DNA from 2 places in the Streptomyces sp. JNUCC 63 genome. Region 2 is predicted to be linked to the other one. Evidence: riboswitches for the same ligand, from Rfam matches in the RefSeq annotation. Region 2 holds a riboswitch; the other holds the start of a gene.
The links. Region 2 has a riboswitch for ZMP and ZTP ahead of ACX25U_RS01345 (bifunctional 5,10-methylenetetrahydrofolate dehydrogenase/5,10-methenyltetrahydrofolate cyclohydrolase). Riboswitches for the same ligand answer to the same signal wherever they lie in the genome.

Region 1: it holds a riboswitch for ZMP and ZTP, as region 2 does, so the genes downstream of both, ACX25U_RS13815 (glycine hydroxymethyltransferase) here and ACX25U_RS01345 (bifunctional 5,10-methylenetetrahydrofolate dehydrogenase/5,10-methenyltetrahydrofolate cyclohydrolase) in region 2, are expected to answer to the same signal.

The regions. Positions count from the first base shown of each region.
Region 1 covers NZ_CM135963.1:3,053,562-3,065,288, reverse strand. The annotation lists gene ACX25U_RS13860 (aldehyde dehydrogenase family protein) at 1-172, shown strand, start outside; gene ACX25U_RS13855 (GMC family oxidoreductase) at 288-1,817, shown strand; gene ACX25U_RS13850 (quaternary amine ABC transporter ATP-binding protein) at 1,817-2,965, shown strand; gene ACX25U_RS13845 (ABC transporter permease) at 2,965-4,908, shown strand; gene ACX25U_RS13840 (ABC transporter substrate-binding protein) at 4,910-5,866, shown strand; gene ACX25U_RS13835 (hypothetical protein) at 5,928-6,752, opposite strand; gene ACX25U_RS13830 (hypothetical protein) at 6,910-7,263, shown strand; gene ACX25U_RS13825 (glutathionylspermidine synthase family protein) at 7,271-8,458, shown strand; gene rocD (ornithine--oxo-acid transaminase) at 8,468-9,673, opposite strand; ZMP/ZTP riboswitch at 9,791-9,880, shown strand; gene ACX25U_RS13815 (glycine hydroxymethyltransferase) at 9,912-11,366, shown strand; gene ACX25U_RS13810 (hypothetical protein) at 11,381-11,727, opposite strand, start outside.
Region 2 covers NZ_CM135963.1:281,926-293,652, forward strand. The annotation lists gene ACX25U_RS01295 (DUF3800 domain-containing protein) at 1-258, shown strand, start outside; gene ACX25U_RS01300 (S1 family peptidase) at 422-1,801, shown strand; gene ACX25U_RS01305 (EamA family transporter) at 1,827-2,594, opposite strand; gene ACX25U_RS01310 (hypothetical protein) at 2,753-2,938, opposite strand; gene ACX25U_RS01315 (L,D-transpeptidase family protein) at 3,080-3,775, opposite strand; gene ACX25U_RS01320 (SDR family NAD(P)-dependent oxidoreductase) at 3,902-4,690, opposite strand; gene ACX25U_RS01325 (SDR family oxidoreductase) at 4,741-5,655, opposite strand; gene ACX25U_RS01330 (MBL fold metallo-hydrolase) at 5,812-6,441, opposite strand; gene ACX25U_RS01335 (S-(hydroxymethyl)mycothiol dehydrogenase) at 6,441-7,526, opposite strand; gene ACX25U_RS01340 (nuclear transport factor 2 family protein) at 7,776-8,141, shown strand; ZMP/ZTP riboswitch at 8,366-8,452, shown strand; gene ACX25U_RS01345 (bifunctional 5,10-methylenetetrahydrofolate dehydrogenase/5,10-methenyltetrahydrofolate cyclohydrolase) at 8,472-9,320, shown strand; gene ACX25U_RS01350 (glycosyltransferase) at 9,465-10,697, shown strand; gene ACX25U_RS01355 (TetR/AcrR family transcriptional regulator) at 10,691-11,353, opposite strand; gene ACX25U_RS01360 (YncE family protein) at 11,500-11,727, shown strand, end outside.

The sequences.
Region 1 (11,727 bases), 2.8 Mb from region 2:
CACCGTGTGGATCAACGACTTCCACCCCTACCTGCCGCAGGCGGAGTGGGGCGGCTTCGGCAAGAGCGGCGTCGGCCGCGAACTCGGCCCCGCCGGGCTCGCCGAGTACCGCGAGACCAAGCACGTCTACCAGAACCTCGCCCCCGGCCCGGTGCGCTGGTTCGCGGGCTGAGCCGCACTCACCACCCCTGACACCGGTCCCACGCACCGCTGTTCCTTCCCCCGTTCCTCCCCTTTTCCGCTCGAAGTTCTCCCGACCTCCTCGTCACCACAGGAGTACCTCCCCCATGCACGACAACACCCACGAGTTCGACTACGTCGTCATCGGCGGCGGCACGGCCGGCTCCGTGATCGCCTCCCGCCTCACCGAGGACCCGGACGTCACCGTCGCCGTCATCGAGGGCGGCCCCAGCGACGTCGGCCGCGAGGACGTGCTGACCCTGCGCCGCTGGATGGGCCTGCTCGGCGGCGAACTGGACTACGACTACCCGACCACCGAGCAGCCCCGCGGCAACTCCCACATCCGGCACAGCCGCGCCCGCGTGCTCGGCGGCTGCTCCTCCCACAACACGCTCATCGCCTTCAAGCCGCTGCCGTCCGACTGGGACGAGTGGGAGGCGGCCGGCGCCGAGGGCTGGGGCGCGATCGCGATGGAGGCGTACTTCGCCCGCCTGAAGAACAACATCGTCGCCGTCGACGAGAAGGACCGCAACGCCATCGCCCGGGACTTCGTCGACGCCGCCCAGGCGGCGCTCGGCGTGCCGCGCGTGGAAGGCTTCAACAAGGAGCCGTTCAACGACGGCGTCGGCTTCTTCGACCTCGCCTACCACCCGGAGAACAACAAGCGCTCCAGCGCCTCCGTGGCCTATCTGCACCCGGTGATGGACGAGCGCGCCAACCTGACGATCCTGCTGGAGACCTGGGCGTACAGGCTCGAGTTGAACGGCACCCGTGCCGAGGGCGTCCATGTGCGCACCAAGGACGGCGAGGAGACCCTCGTACGGGCCCGCCGCGAGGTCCTGCTGTGCGCCGGCGCCGTCGACTCGCCCCGTCTGCTGCTGCACTCCGGCATCGGCCCCAAGGCGGACCTGGAGAAGCTCGGCATACCCGTCGCGCACGACCTGCCGGGCGTCGGCGAGAACCTGCTCGACCACCCCGAGTCGGTGATCGTGTGGGAGACGAACGGCCCCATCCCGGACAACTCCGCGATGGACTCCGACGCCGGCCTGTTCGTGCGCCGCGACCCCGAACACGCTGGCCCCGACCTGATGTTCCACTTCTACCAGATCCCGTTCACGGACAACCCCGAGCGCCTGGGCTACGAACGGCCCCCGTACGGCGTGTCGATGACCCCGAACATCCCCAAGCCGAAGAGCAAGGGCCGGCTGTACCTCACCAGCGCCGACCCGTCCGTCAAGCCGGCCCTGGACTTCCGCTACTTCACTGACGAGGACGACTACGACGGCCACACCCTCGTCGACGGCATCCGCATCGCCCGCGAGATCGCGAAGACCGAGCCGCTGGCCGGCTGGCTCAAGCGCGAGGTGTGCCCCGGTCCGGACGTCACCGGCGACGAGGAGCTGAGCGAGTACGCCCGCAAGGTCGCGCATACCGTCTACCACCCGGCGGGTACCTGCAGGATGGGCGCCGCCGACAACGAACTCGCCGTCGTGGACCCCCAGTTGCGCATCCGGGGCCTGGAGGGCATCCGTGTCGCGGACGCCTCCGTGTTCCCGACCATGACCGCCGTGAACCCGATGATCGGGGTGCTCATGGTCGGGGAGAAGGCCGTCGACCTGATCGGAGGTGAGAGCTGATGGCTCTCACGGTCCCCACCCGCAAACCGCCCACGGACGACTCCACCGCCGCCCCCGTCTTCGCGGTGGACGGCCTGTGGAAGGTCTTCGGCCCGAAGGCCGCCCGCGTCCCCGCGGACCCGGAACTCGGCGCACTGAGCCCGGCCGAGCTGCGCGAGCGCACCGGCTGCACGGCCGCCGTCCGCGACGTCTCCTTCGACGTGCGCAAGGGCGAGGTCTTCGTCGTCATGGGCCTGTCCGGGTCCGGCAAGTCCACGCTGGTGCGCTGTCTGACCCGGCTGATCGAGCCCACCGCGGGCACCATCGCCATCGACGGCGAGGACGTCCGCGCCATGGACAGGGCCCGGCTGCGCGAACTGCGCCGGCACCGCGCCGCGATGGTCTTCCAGCACTTCGGCCTGCTGCCGCACCGCACGGTCCTCGACAACGTCGCCTACGGCTTGGAGATCCAGGGCGTGAGCAGGGCGGAACGCCGCGAGAGGGCCGCCGAGATCGTCGCCAAGGTCGGCCTGGAAGGCATGGAGCAGCGCAGACCCGCGCAGCTCTCCGGCGGTCAGCGCCAGCGGGTCGGACTGGCCCGCGCGCTCGCCGTCGACCCCCAGGTGCTGCTGTTCGACGAGCCGTTCAGCGCGCTGGACCCGCTCATCCGGCGCGACATGCAGGAGGAGGTGGTCCGGCTGCACCGCGAGGAGGGCCGCACGATGGTCTTCATCACCCACGACCTCGGCGAGGCCCTGAAGCTGGGCGACCGTATCGTCCTGATGCGCGACGGACGGGTGGTCCAACTCGGCACCCCCGAGGAGATCGTGGGCTCGCCCGCCGACGACTACGTCCGCGAGTTCGTCCGGGACGTCCCGCGCGAGCAGGTCCTGACCGTCCGTACGGCCATGCGTCCCGCCACCTCGGCCGAAGAGGCCGGCAGCGGCCCGGCCGTACGGCCCGACGCCACGGTGTCGGAGGCCATCGAGGCCGTCGCCCGCGCGGGCACCCCGGCCCGGGTCCTGGACGAGGGCCGCTGCCTGGGCGTCGTCGACTCCGACGCCCTGCTCACGGTCGTCGCCGGCACGGGGCAGCCCGCCGGAACCGGCCACCGGACTGCGGGAACGGAGCAGTCCGCCGGAACGGAGCTGCCCAAGGAGGCGGTCTGATGGCGACCATCACCACAACCGCCCCCCGCACCGCACGACCCGGCGTCCTCGGACACCGCGCCGTGCGCAAGCTGCTGCTGCTCGCCGTGGCCGCCGCGATCCTCGTCCCGCTCGCCGCGGCGCGCTGGGCGAGCGGCACCTGGCCCGACGCACTGACCGTCGATGTCTCCGCACCGCTGGCCACGGTCAGCGACTGGATCATCGACAACCGGGACGCGCACCCCCTCTTCCTCTACTTCTTCGGACACGTCAGCAACGTCGTCGTCATCGCCGTACGCGCCGTCTACCTCGCCCTCCTCGCCGTCGGCTGGGCGGGGGTGACCGCCCTCGCGGGGCTCGTCGCCTGGCGGGTCGCGGGCCTGCGGCTCGCACTCGGCACGGTCGCCGCGTTCCTCGCCTGCGGTCTGCTCGGCATGTGGGTGCCGACCATGCAGACGCTCGCCCTGATGGTGGTCGCGGTCACCGCGTCCGTCGTCGCCGGCGCGCTGCTCGGGCTCGCCGCCGGTCTCTCCGACCGGATGGACCGCACCCTGCGCCCGGTCCTGGACACGATGCAGGTGCTGCCGGCCTTCGCCTACCTCCTGCCGGTCGTGCTGGTCTTCGGCATCGGCGTGCCGGCGGCCGTCCTGGCCACCGTCGTCTACGCCGCTCCGCCCATGGCCCGGCTGACCTCGCTCGGGCTGCGCGGCGCCGACAAGGAGGTGCTGGAGGCGGTCGAGTCGCTCGGCACCACCGCACGCCAGCGCCTGCTGACCGCCCGTATCCCGCTGGCCCGCAAGGAACTCCTCCTCGGCCTCAACCAGACGATCATGATGGCGCTGTCCATGGCCGTCATCGCGTCGGTGATCGGCGCGGGCGGTCTCGGTGACCGCGTCTACCAGGCGCTGGCCTCGGTCGACGTGGGCGCCGCACTCGCCGCCGGTATCCCGATCGTGCTGCTCGCCGTTGTCCTCGACCGGGTGACCGGCGCGGCCGGGGCGAGCCTCGGCGAGGAGCCCGAGCCGCGCGCGCCCTGGCTGTACGCCCTGCTCGCCGCCGCGGCCGTCGCGGTCGCCGGACGTCTGGCGGGGCGCCTGGAATGGCCCGGCACCTGGGTTGTGGCCATCGCCGAGCCGGTCAACCGGGCCGTCGACTGGATGACCGCCCATCTGTACTCGGGCGTCCCCGTGATCGGCGGCACCGCCGACTGGGCCGCACACTTCACCACCTGGGTGCTCGACCCGCTCCGCGACGGACTGCAGTGGCTGCCCTGGTGGTCGGTGCTGCTCGTCGTCGCCGCCCTGGCCTGGCTGATAGGCACCTGGCGCACCGCGCTCACCGCCGTCCTCGCCATGGCCGCCATCGGGGTGCTCGGCGTGTGGAAGCCGTCCCTCGACACGCTGTCGCAGGTCCTCGCGGCCGTCGCCGTCACCCTCGTCATCGGCTTCGCGACCGGCATCGCCGCCGCCCGCAGCGACCGCTTCGAGCGGCTGCTGCGCCCGGTGCTGGACGTGTTCCAGACGATGCCGCAGTTCGTGTACCTGATCCCGGTCGTCGCGCTGTTCGGCGTGGGCCGCGCCCCGGCCGTCGCCGCCGCCATCGTCTACGCGCTGCCGGCGGTCGTACGGATCACCGCGCAGGGCCTGCGCCAGGTGGACCCGGCGGCACTGGAGTCGGCCCGCTCGCTCGGCGCGACCGGTGCCCAGCAACTGCGCCAGGTCCAGCTCCCGCTGGCCCGCCCGGCCCTGCGGCTCGCCGTCAACCAGGGTGTGGTCCTGGTCCTCGCCGTCGTCATCATCGGCGGCATGGTCGGCGGTGGCGCGCTCGGCTACGACGTCGTCTTCGGCCTCGCCCAGGGCGACCTGGCGACCGGCCTGGTCGCCGGGGCCGCGATCGTCTGCCTGGGCCTGATGCTCGACCGGGTGACACAGCCCACCGAACGCCGCGCGACGAAGGGAGCCTGACATGCGACGTCGTACGACCTCCGCGGTGGCCGGAGTCTTCGCGCTCGCGCTGCTCACCGGCTGCGGTGCCGCCGACATGACCAAGCAGGCCTCGCCGTACGCCAACGTCCAGGGCGCCAGGACGGTGAGCCTGGCGGTGCAGTCCTGGGTGGGCTCCCTGGCCAACGTAGCCGTCGCCCAGCACCTGCTGGAGCACGAACTCGGCTACCGCGTCGACATCGTCCAGGTCGACGAGGTGCCCGCCTGGGACGCGCTCAGCCAGGGCCGCGTCGACGCCGTCCTCGAGGACTGGGGCCACCCCGAGCAGGAGCAGCGGTACGTCGAGGACAAGAAAACGATCACGCCCGGCAGCGACCTCGGGGTCACCGGGCACATCGGCTGGTTCGTGCCGACGTACTTCGCCGAGCAGCACCCCGACATCAAGGACTGGAAGAACCTCAACAAGTACGCCGAGCAGTTCCGCACCGCGGAAAGCGGCGGCAAGGGCCAGCTGATGGACGGCTCGCCGGCCTACCTCACCCACGACAAGGCGCTGGTGAAGAACCTGGAGCTGGACTTCAAGGTGGTGTTCGCCGGCTCCGAGGCCGCGCTGCTCACCCAGATCAAGCAGTTCGCCAAGGAGAAGAAGCCCTTCCTCACCTACTGGAACACACCCCATTGGCTGTTCGAGAAGGTGCCGATGACCGAGGTGAAACTGCCCCCGTACAAGGAGGGCTGCGACGCGGACGCGGCCAAGGTCGCCTGCGCCTACCCGCACACGCCGCTGCAGAAGTACCTCAACGCGGACTTCGCGGAGTCCGGCGGCAGGGCGGCCGCCTTCCTGAAGAAGTTCAAGTGGACGACCGAGGACCAGAACGAGGTCTCCCTGATGATCGCCGACCAGAAGCTCACCCCGGCCGAGGCGGCGAAGAAGTGGGTGGACGGTCACGAATCCACGTGGAGGGCGTGGCTGTCCTGACCGGTGGGCCCGGAGGCCCTGCGCCGGGTCCCGCCGTGATCGTTCCGGCGGGGCCCGGCCGTCACCTCTCCTCGACCGGTGCCTCCCCGAACCGCGCCAGTGCCAGGGCCCCGGCCACCGCCACCGCGAAGCCCAGGACCGCGAGCCAGGTCAGGCCGTCGCGGGTGCGGTCGCCCAGCCAGACCACGCCGACGGCCGCGGGGCCGATCGTCTCGCCGATGACCATGCCGGCGGTGGCCGTGGTCACCGAGCCGCGCTGGAGGGCCGAGGTCAGCAGCAGGAAGGCGGCGCCTCCGCCGAGCAGGAGGGCGTACGTCGCCGGGTTGGCGAACAGCGCCGACGGGGTGAGCGAGTCGATCAGACGTACCGCCACCTCGACCACGCCGAAGCCGAGGCCCGCGCCCAGGCCGAGCAGCAGCGCCCGGCCGCGTTCGGGCAGGCGGCCGCCCACCGCGCCCAGGAGCAGCACGGCCACCGCCGCCCCGAGCATCGCCCACTTCAGGGCCGTCGAGCCGTCCTCGCCGCCCTCCGGGCCCGAGGCCAGGCCCAGCATGGCCAGGCCGGCGCAGACGACGCCCACCGCGGACCACTCCACCACGCTCAGCCGCACCCGCAGCAGCCGGGACGCGGCCACCGCCGTCACCGCGAGGCTCGCGGCGAGGGCCGCGCCGACCACGTAGATCGGAAGTGAACGCAGGGCCGCGATCTGCAACAGGAACCCGAGGCCGTCCAGCGCCAGCCCCGCCAGATACCGCCACTGCCGCACCGCCCGCAGCAGCAGCGCCGCCTCCCCGCCCCCGCCCGTGCGCGCCGCGGCGCGGGCGGCGATCGCCTGGAGCACGGTCGCCGTACCGAAACACACCGCCGCACCAAGGGCGCACACCATTCCAAAGAGCACGAAGCGACTGTAGGGGAGCGGGAGATCGCCGGGCCGCCGGGACGGACGTTCTCACCGATCTCTAGGCTGGCGGCCGACACCGCCGGCCAGGAGCCGTACGGACAACCAGCGGACAACGACCAGCAGACAACGGGGAGACACGGACATGGCGGACGCACGTCGGCAACTTCGCTCGGGCACGGTCGTACTCGGCGGCATGGGACTGCTCGCCGCGGTGCTCACCGCCTGCTCCTCCGATCCGGACAAGCGCTGTGTGGACCGCGACAGCTACATGTTCGGCAAGGGCTACAAGGTCGTCTCCGACAAGGACTGCAAGGCCGGCACCGTGTCCTCCAAGGGTGCCTGGTACTACGGCGGCAAGAAGAAGAGCGGCTGGGTCAACGGCGGCTCCTTCACCAAGCCCCGCAACAGCCCGGGTGGCTCGGGCGGTTCGGGCGGCGGCCACGGCGGTGTGGACCGCGGCGGCTTCGGCGGCGGCAGCGGCAAGTCCGGCGGCTGAGGCCGGCATGGAGCGCCGTACCCTCACGCCCCGCCCCGGCTGGCAGCAGGCCGTCGAGGCCCAGGGCCTCATCTATCCGCTCACCAGGTACCCCGACAACTCCTTCCGCCCGTACTGGGACGAGAGCGCCTGCTACGTCTTCACCCTCGACGAGGTGGAGGCGCTGGAGGAGACCGTCGAGGAACTGCACCGCATGTGCCTCGCCGCGGCGGACCACATCGTCACCGCCGGCCGCTTCGCCGACCTCGGCATCACCGACCCGCGCGTAGCCCACGCCGTCGCCGAGTCCTGGCACCGCCGTGCCGAACTCCCCTCCCTCTACGGCCGCTTCGACCTCCGCTACGACGGCACCGGCCCGGCCAAGCTCCTGGAGTACAACGCCGACACACCCACCTCCCTGGTCGAGGCCGCCTCCCCCCAGTGGTTCTGGATGGAGGAGCGCTTCCCCGGCGCCGACCAGTGGAACTCCCTGCACGAACGCCTCGTCGCCGCCTGGCGGAAGCAGGCCCCGCTGCTGCCGCCCGGCAGTCCCCTGCACTTCGCGCACACCAGCGACGACGAAACCGGCGAGGACCTGATGACGGTCGCCTATCTGAAGGAGACCGCCGAACAGGCCGGCCTCGACACCGACTGGACATCCATGGAGGAGATCGGCTGGGACCCGCTCTCCGAACGCTTCGTCGACAACGGACTGCGGTTCATCCGCAGCATCTTCAAGCTCTACCCGTGGGAGTGGCTGACCACCGACCGCTTCGCCGACCACGTCCTGGACACCCTCGACAACGGCGGCGGCACCGGCTCCACCCTGTGGATCGAGCCCGCCTGGAAGATGCTGCTGAGCAACAAGGCCCTGCTCGCCGTCCTCTGGGAGCTGTACCCCGGCCACCCGAACCTCCTCCCCGCCCACCTGGACGGCCCCCGCGACCTGGCGGCCACCACCGGCTACGTCGCCAAACCCCTGCTCGGCCGGGAGGGCGCCGGAGTGACGATCCGCCGGCCCGGCAGCGGCGGCCCTCCCGCCGGCGACGAGCCCTGCTGCTACCAGGCCCTCGCCCCGCTGCCCGCCTTCGACGGCAACCACGTCGTCCTCGGTGCCTGGGTCGTCGGGGATGAGGCGGCCGGCCTCGGCATCCGCGAGTCGGCCGGCCTGGTCACGGACGGGTACGCCCGCTTCCTGCCCCACGTGATCCTCTAGAGACGGCTCCTACGCGCTCAGCACCGCCCGCAGTTGCTCCAGCCCCCAGTCCAGGTCCTCCTCGCCGATCACCAGCGGCGGGGCGATCCGGATGGTCGAACCGTGGGTGTCCTTCACCAGGACACCCCGGTCCATCAGCTTCTCCGAGACCTCCCGGCCGGTCCCGAGCGCCGGGTCCACGTCCACGCCCGCCCACAGCCCCCGCCCGCGCACCGCCCGCACCCGCCCCGCTCCGGCCAGCTGCCCCAGCTCGCGGTGCAGACGCTCGCCCAGCTCCGCGGCCCGCGCCTGGAACTCGCCCGTGCGCAGCATCGCGATCACCTCCAGCGCCACCGCGCACGCCAGCGGATTACCGCCGAACGTCGACCCGTGCTCGCCCGGCCGGAACACCCCGAGCACCTCCCGCGAGGACACCACCGCCGACACCGGCAGGATCCCGCCGCCCAGCGCCTTCCCCAGGACGTACATGTCCGGGACGACCCCCTCGTGCTCGCACGCGAAGGTACGGCCCGTCCGCCCCAGCCCCGACTGGACCTCGTCGGCGACGAACAGCACGTTCCGCTCCCGGGTCAGCTCCCGCACCGCCGGCAGATAACCGGCCGGCGGCACCAGCACCCCCGCCTCGCCCTGGATCGGCTCGAGCAACACGGCGACCGTGTTCTCCGTCAGCGCCGACCGCATCGCCGTCAGGTCCCCGTACGGCACGATCTGGAAGCCCGGCGTGTACGGCCCGAAGTCCGCCCTCGACTGCGGGTCGGTGGAGAAGCTGATGATCGTCGTCGTACGGCCGTGGAAGTTGTTGCCCGCGACCACGATCTTCGCCATCTCCGCGGGCACGCCCTTGACCTTGTAACCCCACTTGCGGGCCGTCTTCACGGCCGTCTCCACCGCCTCCGCGCCCGTGTTCATCGGCAGCACCGTCTCCATGCCGCACAGCGTCGCCAACTGCTCGCAGAACGCGCCGAACCGGTCGTGGTGGAAGGCCCGCGAGGTCAGCGTCACCCGCTCCATCTGCGCCCTGGCAGCCTCGAGCAGCCGCCGGTTGCCGTGCCCGAAGTTCAGCGCCGAGTAACCGGCCAGCAGATCGAGATACCGGCGGCCCTCCACGTCCGTCATCCAGGCGCCGTCCGCGGCGGCGATCACCACGGGCAGCGGGTCGTAGGTGTGCGCGCTGTGGGCGTCGGCGGTGGCGATGAGGTCTTCCGTAGCGGTCACGGCGGCTCCCGAGGACGACGAGGGGCGCCCCCCGGCGAAAGGGAGGCCGTCCTCCTTCCTATCCCCGCTCGCATGGTGGACGCGGGAACTGCGCCGTTCGGCGCGCCCGGTAGGCTGACCGCGGGCCGTGACTGGCGCGCTGGGATGGGACCGACCATCGGGGAGCGGCCCGAGCGGGAAAGAGTGCCGTGCGCCTGGGCCGTACCGTGAACGCCGAACGCCACGTCCGGAGGTCCTGATGCCCGAGAACTCTGCGCCCCTGTCCCACGAGTCCATCGCCTTCCGCGCCGCCCTCGACGTGATCCGCGCCGTCGAGCCGCGCGTGGCCGACGCCATCGGCCAGGAGGTCGCCGACCAGCGCGAGATGCTCAAGCTGATCGCCTCCGAGAACTACGCCTCCCCGGCCACCCTGCTGGCCATGGGCAACTGGTTCAGCGACAAGTACGCCGAGGGCACCGTCGGCCGCCGCTTCTACGCCGGTTGCCGCAACGTCGACACCGTCGAGTCACTGGCCGCCGAGCACGCCCGCGAACTCTTCGGTGCCCGCCACGCCTACGTCCAGCCGCACTCCGGCATCGACGCCAACCTCGTCGCCTTCTGGGCCGTCCTCGCCCAGCGTGTGGAGGCCCCCGCTCTGGAGAAGGCCGGCGTCCGCCAGGTCAACGACCTCTCCGAGGCCGACTGGGCCGAACTGCGCCAGGCCTTCGGCAACCAGCGCATGCTCGGCATGTCCCTGGACGCCGGTGGCCACCTCACCCACGGCTTCCGCCCGAACATCTCAGGAAAGATGTTCGACCAGCGTTCCTACGGCACCGACCCGGCCACCGGCCTCCTCGACTACGAGGCCCTGCGCGCCTCCGCCCGGGAGTTCAAGCCGCTGATCATCGTCGCCGGCTACTCCGCCTACCCGCGCCTGGTGAACTTCCGGATCATGCGCGAGATCGCCGACGAAGTCGGTGCCACGCTCATGGTCGACATGGCCCACTTCGCGGGCCTGGTCGCCGGCAAGGTCCTCACCGGCGACTTCGACCCGGTCCCGCACGCCCAGATCGTCACGACCACCACCCACAAGTCCCTGCGCGGACCGCGCGGCGGCATGGTCCTGTGCGACGACTCCCTCAAGGACCAGGTCGACCGCGGCTGCCCGATGGTCCTCGGCGGCCCCCTCCCGCACGTCATGGCCGCCAAGGCGGTCGCCCTGGCCGAGGCCCGGCAGCCCTCCTTCCAGGACTACGCCCAGCGGATCGTCGACAACTCCCGTGCCCTGGCCGAGGGCCTGACGCGCCGCGGCGCCACCCTGGTGACCGGCGGCACCGACAACCACCTCAACCTGATCGACGTCGCCTCCTCCTACGGCCTCACCGGCCGCCAGGCCGAGGCCGCCCTGCTGGAGTCCGGCATCGTCACCAACCGCAACGCGATCCCGGCCGACCCCAACGGCGCCTGGTACACCTCCGGCGTCCGCATCGGCACGCCCGCGCTGACCACCCGCGGTCTGGGCACCGCCGAGATGGACGAGGTCGCCGGCCTCATCGACCGCGTCCTGACGGCCGCCGAGCCCGGCACCACCAAGTCGGGCGCCCGGTCCAAGGCCGCCCACGTCCTCGACCCGAAGGTCGCCGACGAGATCTCCCGCCGCGCGACCGACCTGCTGGCCGGCTTCCCGCTGTACCCGGAGATCGACCTGGGCTGACGCACCCCCCGGGGTCAAAGGTCGATCAGCTCCTGTCGTGGTTCCTCCCGCGGCGGTCCGGCACCACGCCGGGCCGCCGCGCGGCGTATCAGCAGCGTGCCGCCGATCCCGACGGCCAGCCCGCCGGCCGCCCACCACAAGGGATCACCCCTCCCGCCCCGAGCCCCGCCGGACGACGTACTGTCCTCGCCCCCCAGAAGCCCCGCGTGGTCCAGCCGCTCGTACAGGTCCCGTGGCGCCCGGTGCCAGTGGATGTCGTCGTCCTCCACATCCGGCGCCGGGTCCGACCGCACCCACGGCGTGCCGTCCCCCGCCACGATCAACTGGTCCTGTCTCTCCACGGCCACATCCCCTCCCGGCG
Region 2 (11,727 bases):
CCCGACCGCGTCGAGTGGATCCTGCGGACGGCCCGGCAGCGCGGCGTCACGCTGGACGGGCTGGTCCTCGTCGACTCGCGGCAGGATCCGCGGGTGCAGCTCGCCGACTTCCTCGCGGGCGTCGCCCGCAAGATCGCCTCCGACGAGCTGAACGGGCACGGCGACCCGGCCCTCACCTCCCTGCTGCGCCCCTACGTCGGTGCGGCCTCCGTCTGGGGCGACGCCCCGAGCTGGGCCCGCCTCGGGCCGTGCGCCTGACGACTGGGCTCCGGGGCGCCGGTCACCCGCTGACCGGGCGCGCGGGAGAAGATCACCCGCGCGCTGAACACGGCCGCGCCGCGCCACGTATGGAGGAAGGGCGCTCGACGACCGGAGTGCCCCGCGGTGTTGAGACGGTGTATCCGGGGTTCGGGAGCCAGGCATGAGGCACGCACGACGACGGGTCGTCCGGCGAGTGACACGGCTGACGGCCGTCGCGGGACTCCTCCTGGGAGGAGCGATGGTCACGCAGGCGGCGATGGCCAGTGAGACTCCCGGTACCCCCGCCGCCGTACGCGGCTCGGCGCAGTCGGCCGCCGCCGGCACGGGCGCCGACCTGGCGGCACGGCTCGGTACCTCCCGTACGGCGGGCAGCTGGATCGGCGCCGACGGGCGGCCGGTCGTCGCCGTGACCGACGAGAGGGCGGCGGCCGAGGTGCGGCGGGCGGGCGCCGAGGCGAAGGTCGTACGGCACAGCATGAACGAGCTGAAGGCGGCCACCGCGACCCTGCGCGCCGCGCCGCGCGTGCCGGGCACGGCCTGGGTGATGGACTACCGCACCAACCGGGTGACCGTCCAGGCCGACAGCACCGTCTCCGCCGCCGACTGGGCCCGGATGACCAAGGTCGCCGACGGCATCGGCGGCTTCGTGCACATGCAGCGCGCCCAGGGCACCTTCACCACCCGCCTCAACGGGGCGCTGCCCATGCTGTCGACCGGCGGGCGCTGTTCGGCCGGCTTCAACGTGACCAAGGGGCAGAGCGACTTCATCCTCACCGCCGGGCACTGCGGGCCCACGGGGTCCATCTGGTTCGCCGACAACCAGGGCACCCAGCAGCTCGGCAGGACCGTCGAGGGGTCCTTCCCGGGCGGCGACTTCTCGCTGATCCAGTACGCCTCCGGCAGCGCCGGCCAGGGCGCCGACATCGTGGCGATCGGCGGCGGCAACGGCGTACGGATCACGGGGGCGGCCGATCCGGCCGTGGGGCAGCGGGTGTTCCGCAGCGGCAGCACGAGCGGGCTGCGCGACGGCGAGGTGACCGGCCTCAACGCGACCGTGAACTACCCCGAGGGCACCGTCACCGGCCTGATCCAGACGACGGTGTGCGCCGAGCCGGGTGACAGCGGCGGCCCGCTGTTCTCCGAGGGCATCGCCCTGGGGGTGACCTCGGGCGGCAGCGGCGACTGCACGACGGGCGGTACGACGTTCTTCCAGCCGGTCACCAAGGCGCTGACCGCGCTCGGTGTGAAGCTGATCGTGGCGCCCCCGCAGGAGGGCGCCGGGACTCCTTCCGACGCCCCCTCCGAGGAGGCCACCCACAGCGCCGTCGCCCCCGGCGCCGTCTCCCCCGGCTCCTCCGCCCCGGTCACCGGCATCACCGATGGCACCACCCTGCTCTCCCGCCTCTCCGACCCCAAGAATGTCGGCCCCGGTCTCCTGATCATCGCCGGCAGCCTGATCGCCCTGGTCGCCACCCGCTACATCCGCGCGGAGCAGGACCGCAAGGCCTACCAGCGGTACTACTCGGCGACCTGGGGCTGACCAGAGCCGACCGCCTGTACGGCGGTCAGCCCAGCGTCAGCAGCACGGTGGCCGCCGCCGCGCCCAGCAGACCGGCCACCTGCCACCGAGTGACCCGTTCGCGCAGCACGGCGAGCCCCAGTGCCACGGGAAGGGCCGGGTACAGCGAGGCGAGGACGACGGCGACCGCGAGCACCTGCAGGCGGGTCGCCAGCAGGTACAGGATCAGGGCGAGAGCGGCGCCCGCGCCGATGAGCAGACCTTGGGCCCCGCGTACCGGGGGTATGCGGAGGCGCCGTACGCCGACGGGCAGCAGGACGGCGACCGCGGCGAGGCGGCCCGCCGCCACGGGCCACAGCCCGCTCGACGGCCCGGCCTGCGCGAGCGCGAGGTACTGCACGGCGACTCCCGCGCTCGCCAGCAGGCCGTCCGCCGTGCCCCGGCCGCGGGTGGCACCCGGACTCCCGCCGGAGACCAGCCAGAGCGCGGGCACCGCGGCGGCGATGCCCGTCCAGGCCAGGGGCGTGGGCCGGTCGCCGAGGACGAGGACCCCGCACAGCACGGACAGGGCGACGGAGGTGACGGCGCTCACAGGCACCACGACACTCATCGCACCGCGGGTCAGCCCGCGGTTGAGCAGAAGCATGGCCGCGCCGCTGCCTACGCCGGACAGGCCGCCCCAGCACAGATCGGCCGACGACAGGGAGTGGGCCGGGACGAGGAGGGCCGCCGCGACGGCGAGCAGCAGCCCGCCGAGCCGGCCGAGGAGGGTGACGGCGGCGAAGTGCGTGCGGCGGGACAGCATGCCGCCCATGGTGGGGGCACCTCCCTGCTCGAGCGAAGCCGAGAGCTTGGGGGACGACGAGGCCGTAGCAGAGGGCGGAGGACAGTGCGAGAAGGGCACCCGTTCGCTCATGGGTGCCCTGGGAGGATGATCCGATGCTGCGACGGTGGCCGTGGAGGAGAAGTGGCTCAGGCGGCCCTGAGCGGGAGGTGGGCGGCTGTGGCCCACTCCAGGACGAGGCGCTGGTATTCCTCGCGCTGCTCGCTGGTCAGTGTCCCGCCCGACCGGAGCCACAGGGCCCGGATCTCCTCGTTGACCTCCGCGGCCGATCGCTCGGAAACGGGCTCAACAGTGGTGGACATGCCGTGAAGCATATGCCGATCGAAGTGAAGGCGCTGTGAATAAGTACGAGCGATACGGGCATATCGGACCGTGTTGCTCATCACGTCAATTCGGCAGGAGCCCGGCGGTAGTTCGCGATTCAATCGCCACCGGGCACCGGCATCCGCTCACGCTCAGGTGCCCGGCTTGCGGCCGTAGACGTACACGTCGTCGCCCTTCTTCAGCAGCGACCAGTACTTCTTGGCGTCCTTCGGCGTCATGTTGACGCAGCCGTGCGAGCCGGGCGGGTTCCACATGCTCAGGCCGACCGAGTGGAAGGCCTGGCCGCCGTCGAAGAACTGGCTGTACGGCATGGGCACGTTGTAGAGGGTCGAGACGTGGTCGATGTGCCGCCAGTAGATCTTCTTCAGGCCGGTGCGGGTCTGGTAGCCCTTGCGTCCGGTGCGCACCGGCACGGGTCCGTAGACCAGCCGGCTGCCGTCCTGGATCCAGCTGAGCTGGAGAGTGAGGTTCACACAGGCTATCCGGCCTTTGTTGACCGGGCACTTGCCGGCCTTGTTGGGCTTGTTGCCCACGGCCTTCTGCTTGTTCATGAGGTCCATCACGCCCCAGGTGACGGGACCCGCGTAGCCGATGTTCGGTGTGATGCCGTGCTTGTTCTGGAAGGCCCGTATCGCCTTGCAGTCCGCGGCCGACTGCCGCCCGTCGACCGGCCGGCCGAGGAACTTCTCCACCTGCTTCTGGTACGGCCCGGCCTGCGTCGTGCAACTCGCCGCCTGCGCCGGCGCGGCACCGAGCGTCAGTGTGAGCGGAACCACCAGTCCGGTGACGCCCAGTGCGACTGCTCCCCGTCTGCCCATGTCCCTCATGACGACTCTCCCCCTTGGTGCGTTCCTGCGCTTTCGGACACCTAGACCCTTGGCGGGGGACACTGGTTGCGAGGCTCCTCACGCCGAGATGAAACGGTGACATCCGACCGGCTCCGGCCCGTGGGTTCAAGTGGTCCGAAGGGCCGCGTGGAAGCCGGCGTTGACCGCGGTGAGGCCGCCGTCGACGGTCAGGGTGGTGCCGGTGATCCAGGCCGCGTCGCGGGAGGCGAGGAAGGCCACGGCGGCGGCGATGTCCTCCGGCTCTCCGACCCGGCCCAGGGGGTACAGAGTCCGGACGCGGTCGAGTTCGGCGTCCCTGCCCTCCCAGGCCGAGGTGCGTACCGTGCCCGGCATGACGAGGTTGACGCGGACACCGCGGGCGGCGGCGTGTCCGGCGAGGGTGCGGGTGAGGGACGCCAGGCCCGCCTTGGCGGCGCTGTAGGCGTGGTTGCCGAAGTCCTGGACGCCGTTGACCGAGCCGATGCCGACGATCGCGCCCCGGCCGCCTGCCGCCAGGTGGGGCAGGGCGGCGCGGCAGCAGCGGTAGGCGCCGGTCAGGGTGACGTCGAGGTCGCGGGCCCACGCCTCGTCCGGGCCGTCCTCGAAGAGCGGGGTGTCGGGTGAGCAGTGGGCCGCGCTGTTGACCAGGACGTCGAGTGAGCCGAAGGCGCGGACGGCGTGGGCCACCGCCGCCTCCACCGACTCGCGGTCCGCGACGTCCACCGCGTGCGCCCGCGCCGTGAGGCCGCGCTCGCGCAGGGCCGCCGCGGTCTCCTCCGCCGCGTCGCCGTCCACGTCGGTGACCAGTACCCCGGCCCCCTCCTCGGCCAGCCTTCGCGCGGTGGCCGCGCCGATGCCCCGCCCCGCTCCGGTGATGAGAACCCCGTGCCCGTCGAACCGCCCGCTGTCCGTCATGCGCCGAACCTACTGCGGCGGACGATCACGCGAACAGACGGCGTGCGCGGTCACCGGTAGCCGGTCGTGTCCGCCGGTCCGCCCCGGTCCTGGACCTCCGTGAGGTAGCGCCAGGCGTCGGGGCGGCTGCCGTCCAGGTCGGTGAAGCCGTAGACCCGGGCGAGGGCGCCGCTGGAGAGGGACCGGCCGTTCCAGCGGGCCACGTCCGGGTCGGCGGCCAGGGCGATGACGGCGCGGCCCACGTAGCGAGGGGTCTCGGAGATGGCGAAGTGGGGGACCTGGTCCAGGGCGTCGCGCCAGTTGTCCTCGGTCACCCCGAAGTGGTCGAGCATCAGCTCCGAGCGCAGCCAGCCGGGGGTCAGCGCGAGGGCGGTGGCGCCGCGCGGGCCGAGTTCGTGGGCGAGGGCGAAGGCCATGCGCAGGACGGACGCCTTGGCTAGGTCGTAGAAGAAGTTGACGCGGTAGGTGTCCCGGTTGTACTCGGCGGTGCCGTCGGTCATCTCCACCACCAGGCCGCCGGGGCGGCGCAGCAGCAGGGGCAGGGCGTGGTGGCTGGTGATCGCGTGTGTCTCCACCGCGAGGCGGAGCAGCCGCAGTCCCTTGTCGAGGTCGTGCTCCCACACCGGGGTGTCCCACTCGAAGAGGTGCTCCGCGCCCCAGATGTCGTTGACGAGGACGTCGAGTCGGTCCTGCTCGCGGGCGATGCGGTCCACGAGGGCGCGCACCTGGTCCGGTTCCAGGTGGTCGGTGGGTACGGCGATGCCGTGGCCGCCGGCCTCGGTCACCAGGTCGGCGGCGTCCTCGATGGTCTCGGGGCGGTCGTACTCCGAGCGGCGGGCGCGGGTGGTGCGTCCGGTGACGTACACGGTGGCACCGGCCGCGCCGAGTTCCACCGCGATTCCCCGTCCCGCTCCCCGCGTCGCTCCCGCGACCAGCGCGACCTTGCCTTGAAGCGGACCCGGCATGTCCGGCCTCCTGTGCGTCTTCCGTCGATGCGATTGCCGTCATCGAGGGTGCCGGGGAAACCGGACATCTCCTGTCGTCTTTTGCGGGCGAATCGTCGGGGATCCGCTGCGGGCGGGCCGCACGAGCGGTTTTCGGGTTCGTGCGGCCCGTGCCCGTCAGTGCCCGCGGGCGATCCACTCCTGAAGGTGCGGGGCCTCGGCGCCGATGGTGGTGGAGTCGCCGTGGCCGGTGAGGACCTTCGTCTCGGGTGGCAGCGTCAGCAGGCGGTCGCGGATCGAGTCGATGATCGTCGGGAAGCTGGAGTACGAGCGCCCGGTGGCGCCCGGCCCGCCCTGGAAGAGGGTGTCGCCGGTGAAGACGGTGGCGAGCCCGGGGTCGTACAGGCAGACCGCGCCCGGGGCGTGGCCCGGGGTGTGCAGGACCGTCAGGTCGGCGCCCGCGGCCTCGATCACCTGGCCGTCGGCCAGATGCTCGTCGGGGTCGCGGTCCGGGTGGGTCTGCTTCCACAGCGGCAGGTCGTCGGGGTGCAGCCAGATCGTCGCGCCGGTGAGGTCGGCGAGGGCGGGGGCCGCGTTGACGTGGTCGTTGTGGGCGTGGGTGCACACGATCGCGGTCAGCCGGCGGTCGCCCACGGCCTCGGCGATGGCCTGAGCGTCATGGGCGGCGTCGATGACGACCACCTCTTGGTCGTCGCCGACGATCCACACGTTGTTGTCGACGTCCCAGGTGCCGCCGTCGAGCGTGAACTGCCCGGAGGTGACGAGGCGTTCGATGCGCGGGGCCATCACAGCACCACCACCGAGCGCAGCACGTCGCCGCGGTGCATCCGCTCGAACGCCTTCTCCACCTCGTCCAGTTGGATGGTCTCGGTGACGAACTTGTCCAGCGGCAGGCGTCCCTGCAGATGCAGGTCGATGAGCATCGGGAAGTCCCGGGAGGGCAGGCAGTCGCCGTACCAGCTCGACTTCAGCGCACCGCCGCGCCCGAAGACGTCCAGCAGCGGCAGCTCCAGCTTCATCTCCGGCGTCGGTACGCCCACCAGGACGACCGTGCCGGCCAGGTCACGGGCGTAGAAGGCCTGCTTGTACGTCTCCGGGCGGCCCACGGCCTCGATGACGACGTCGGCGCCGAAGCCGCCGGTCAGCTCGCGGATCGCCTCGACCGGGTCGGTCTCCTTGGAGTTGACCGTGTGCGTGGCGCCCATGGTGCGGGCGGTCTCCAGCTTGCGGTCGTCGATGTCGACGGCGATGACCTTCGCCGCGCCCGCCAGGTACGCCCCCGCGATCGCCGCGTCGCCGACGCCGCCGCAGCCGATGACGGCGACCGAGTCGCCGCGGCCGACGTTCCCGGTGTTGATCGCCGCGCCGATGCCGGCCATCACGCCGCAGCCCAGCAGGCCGGCCACCGCCGGGGAGACGGACGGGTCGACCTTGGTGCACTGGCCGGCCGCCACCAGGGTCTTCTCGGCGAAGGCGCCGATGCCGAGGGCCGGGGAGAGTTCCGTGCCGTCGGTGAGCGTCATCTTCTGCCGCGCGTTGTGGGTGTCGAAGCAGTACCAGGGCCGCCCGCGCTCACAGGCGCGGCACTTGCCGCACACGGCCCGCCAGTTCAGGATCACGAAGTCGCCGGGCGCGACGTCGGTGACCCCCTCGCCGACCGACTCCACCACGCCCGCGGCCTCGTGACCGAGCAGGAACGGGAACTCGTCGTTGATGCCGCCCTGCTTGTAGTGCAGGTCGGTGTGGCAGACGCCGCAGGCCTGGACCCGTACCACGGCCTCGCCGGGCCCCGGGTCCGGCACGACGATCGTCTCGACCCGCACGGGTTCGTTCTTCCCGGGCGCGATCACGCCGCGCACTTCCTGCGCCATGGTGCTGTTCCCTTCCATCGAGCGGTGTCCGTCCCACCCGACCCTACGCGTGACTGATCAGTAAGGCACCGGGACGGGTCGCTTCTGCCGGTTTCGCGGCGGTCTGCGCCCCGCGACGGCACGCCCCCGGCCTCCGCCGGGCGCGGCGTCCGTGCTGCGTTTGCCCTGCCCGCGGCGGCGGAGGAGCCTCGAAGGGGGGCCCGTCGCGGCCCGCTCCTCCTGAGCCGCGGCCCTCCTAGGAGGTCACCCATGGCTACCAGGTCAAGCCCCGCCTTCGACACCGATACGCTGCGCCGCGGCATCGAAGGAGACACGGCGTCCACGCTGCTGTCGCTGTACGCGGACGACGCGGAGATCCGCATCGTGGACCGCAACACCCAGCCCAGTCACCCCAAGGTCCTGCACGGGCGCGACGAGATCGGCTCGATGCTGAACGACATCTACGGCCGCGACATGACCCACAAGCTGGAGCAGTGCGTCATGCAGGGCGACCACGCCGCCTACATCGAGTCCTGCGAGTACGGAGACGGCGTCCGTGTCCTCGCCGAGTCCATGGTCTCGCTGCGCGACGGCAAGATCGCCGATCAGACCATGATCCAGGCATGGGACGAGTAGGGAGAAAGGCCGCGAGGTTCCAGGTCAGCTCCCGGCTGACCTGGACCTTCTCCGCCCGCGCGGGCCTGGGCGGATCCCACTCGGCCGGGTTCCGGAAGTCACGGGCGGCGTCCCGGCTGGCGTCCGCCGCCCTGCTCCGGTCGGCCCTGCGGGCGGCCCGGCCCCGCCCGCACCGCGCCACGCCGCGTGTACGTCGACCGCGGCGGGCCCGTTCGGCTAGGCTGACGCGGGGCCGTGACTGGCGCTGAGGTGGAGCACCACCGGGGAGCGGTCCACGCAGAGTGTTTGAGCCGCGCGCCTGGGCGATCCGTCGAACGCCCAGGAGTGATCATGTCCCAGGCCCGTCTGATGGACGGCACCGCGCTCGCCCGCCGTGTCGTGGAGGAGACCGCCGAGCAGGCCGCCGCACTGACCGAGCGCACGGGCACGGTGCCCTGCCTCGCGACGGTGCTGGTCGGCGAGGACCCCGCCTCCGTCACCTACGTGCGGATGAAGCAGAACCGCTGCCGCAAGGCCGGTATCGACTCCCGCCATGTGGCGCTGTCTGCCGGAACCACCACCGAGGAGCTGGTCGGCACGCTGCGGTCCCTGTCGGAGGACCCCGCCGTGCACGGCATCCTGCTCCAGCACCCGGTCGGCGACCACATCGACGAGCGGGCCGCGTTCGAGGCGATCGCACCCGAGAAGGACGTCGACGGAGTCACCTTCGCCTCGTTCGCGACGATGAGCTTCGGCCTGCCGGGGTTCGTCTCCTGCACGCCCGGCGGCATCCTGCGGCTGCTCGACGAGTACGGCGTCGAGCTCAGCGGCAGGCGCGCCGTCGTGGTCGGCCGCAGCGCGATCCTCGGCAAGCCGGTGGGCATGCTGCTGCTCGCGCGGGACGCGACGGTGACGTACTGCCACTCGCGCACCGCCGACCTGTCGTCCGCGGTCCGTGAGGCGGACGTCGTCGTCGCCGCCGTGGGCCGGCCGCGACTGATCCGCGGCCAGGACGTCAAGCCGGGCGCCGTCGTGATCGACGCCGGCTACAACCCGGGCAACGTCGGCGACGTCGACTTCGACTCCGCCGTGGAGAGGGCCGCGCTGATCACCCCGGTGCCGGGCGGGGTCGGTCCGATGACGATCGCCACGCTGCTGGAGCAGACGGTGCGGGCCGCCGCCCGGCAGCTCGGGGTGTGATCAGCGAGGCCAGGCGCTGTACCGCGTTACGTCCCCGGCATGGGACATCGGCCGTGACAGGGTGAAGGGGTCCGACACCTCTCGGGTCGTTCACGGGTGGCGGGCGGGGGCGCCGCCATACTGGCCGACGTGCGCGTAGCGATCATGACGGCGGGTTCCCGGGGCGACGTGGCCCCCTTCACCGGACTCGGGCACGGCCTGGCCCTCGCCGGGCACGAGGTCACCCTGGTCACGCACGGGTGCTTCGAGCCGCTGGTCGCGGGCTCGGGCCTGGCTTTCCATCCGCTGCCGGTGGACCCGCGGGCCGAGTTGGAGTCCGCGCGCGGACGCGAACTGCACCGCAGCGCCACCGACGCGGGCAGGATGCTGCGGGCCGTGGGGCTGGTGCGGGCGGCCATCGGCCGTATGACGGACGACCTGATCGCGGCGGCCGAGAAGAGCGACATGCTGCTGCTCGCCGGCTCGCTGGGGCCGGTCGGGCACGTCATCGCCGAGGCGCTGAGGCTGCCGAGCATGGGCGCGCATCTGCAACCCCTCTCCCCCACACGGGAGTTCGCCCCGCCCCTGCTCGGCGGTGGCCACTGGGGAGCGCCCGCGAACCGCCTCGCCGGGCACGGAGTGAACCTGGCCGTGGAGCGGGTCTTCTCGGCGGCCGTCCCCGCAGTACGGGCCCGGCTGGGGCTGCCGCGCGCCCGTGCCGGCACCGGACGGCGCATCCGCCGGGTGCAGCGCCGGCCGGCGTACCACGGCTTCAGCCCGCTGGTCGTGCCCAGGCCGCGCGACTGGCGGCCCGGACTCGAGGTGTGCGGGTACTGGTGGCCGTACGACCGCTACGCCCAGCTCCCCGACGGCGTACGGGATTTTCTGGACGCGGGCCCTCCCCCGGTGTTCGTCGGCCTCGGCAGCGCCACCGTGCCCGACCCCGGCCGGCTCAGTGACACGATCGTGCGCGCGCTGCGCCGGGCCGGACTGCGTGGGGTGATCCAGCGGGGCTGGGCCGGGCTGGCGGCGGCCGGCGAGGACGTGCTGACCATCGGCGAGGTCCCGCACTCCGCGCTGTTCCCGCGGATGGCCGCCGTGGTGCACCACGCCGGGGCGGGCACGACCGCGGCCGGGCTGCGCGCCGGCGTCCCCGCGGTGCCGGTGCCCGTCCAGTTCGACGAGGGCTTCTGGGCCGAGCGCCTCGTCGGCCTCGGCGTGGCACCGTGCGCCGTCCCGCTGCGGGGACTCACCGCGGACGCCCTCGCCGCGGCTCTCGTCCGGGCCACCCGGGACTCCCTCCACCGGGAGCGGGCGCGGGCCCTGGGCGTCCGGATCCGCGAGGAGGACGGGGTCGCACCTGTGCTGAACGCGGTCGACCGGCTCGCCGGTCAGTAGCTGTCCTCCGCCCAACCCGGTGGCCGCAGGATGGCCAGCAGCTGACGGACCAGTTCGTCGACCACCTCGTCCAGGGACGCCTCCACCCAGCCGGCGCTCCAGTCGTGCAGGAGGCCGTTGACGCTGCCGATGAAGGCCGTCGCGGCGATCCGGTAGTCACGGGGCGCCGCCTCGCCGCACTCGGCGGCGGCCCGGGCCTCGGCGCAGATGAGGTCGACCCAGCGGGACCGGCGCTCCAGGCGCTGCTCCTCCAGGCGCGGGCTGACGCCGATGACCTCGACGAAGGTGACGCGGATCCGGCGCGGGTCCGCGGTGACGTTGGCGGCGTAGGCGCGGAAGAGGGCGGTGACGCGTTCGGCGAGCGGCAGTTGCCCGGCCTCGACGAGGGCGTCCCGGACGGCCTGTTCGGCCCAGGCGTTGACCTCGAGGTGAAGGGCGGCCAGGACGTCCTCGAGGGTGCGGAACTCCTCGTAGAACTGACGGGTCGACAGTCCGGCGGCCTCGCTGAGCGCGGCGACGGTCGTCGCGCGGTAGCCGGGGGTGTCGCCGAACAGTCGCAGCGCCGCATCGAGGAACCGGCGGCGCCGCTCGGCCTGTCGCTCGGCGGCGGACTTGCCGCCGTAGCGGCCGGTCGGCGCCCTCAGCCTGCCCACCACGATCCCCTCCCTCGTACGCCCGCTCCAATTTTGTCGTGTACGCGGTCTTGTGGAGTAGGCGATCCCCTCCTTACTTTTCAGTAAGTTGACTGTGAAAGCGCTGGTGTTCAGATTCCCGGCTCCCCATCACAGAGGAGAGAGCAGTCATGCCTGCTGTCAGAACCAGGCACCTTTGCTCCGTGGCCGCCGCCCTCGCCCTGACCCTCACCGCCCCCGCCGCCACCGTGACCGCCGCGCCGCAGGACCCGGCCGGGCTGCGGGAGGTCCTGTTCGTCGGCAACAACTGGGACGGAACCGCCGATGTCATCAAGTCCACCGGCGACTTCACGAGGATCGGCCGTGTGAACGTCGTCCCCGACAAGGCCCGGCGGATC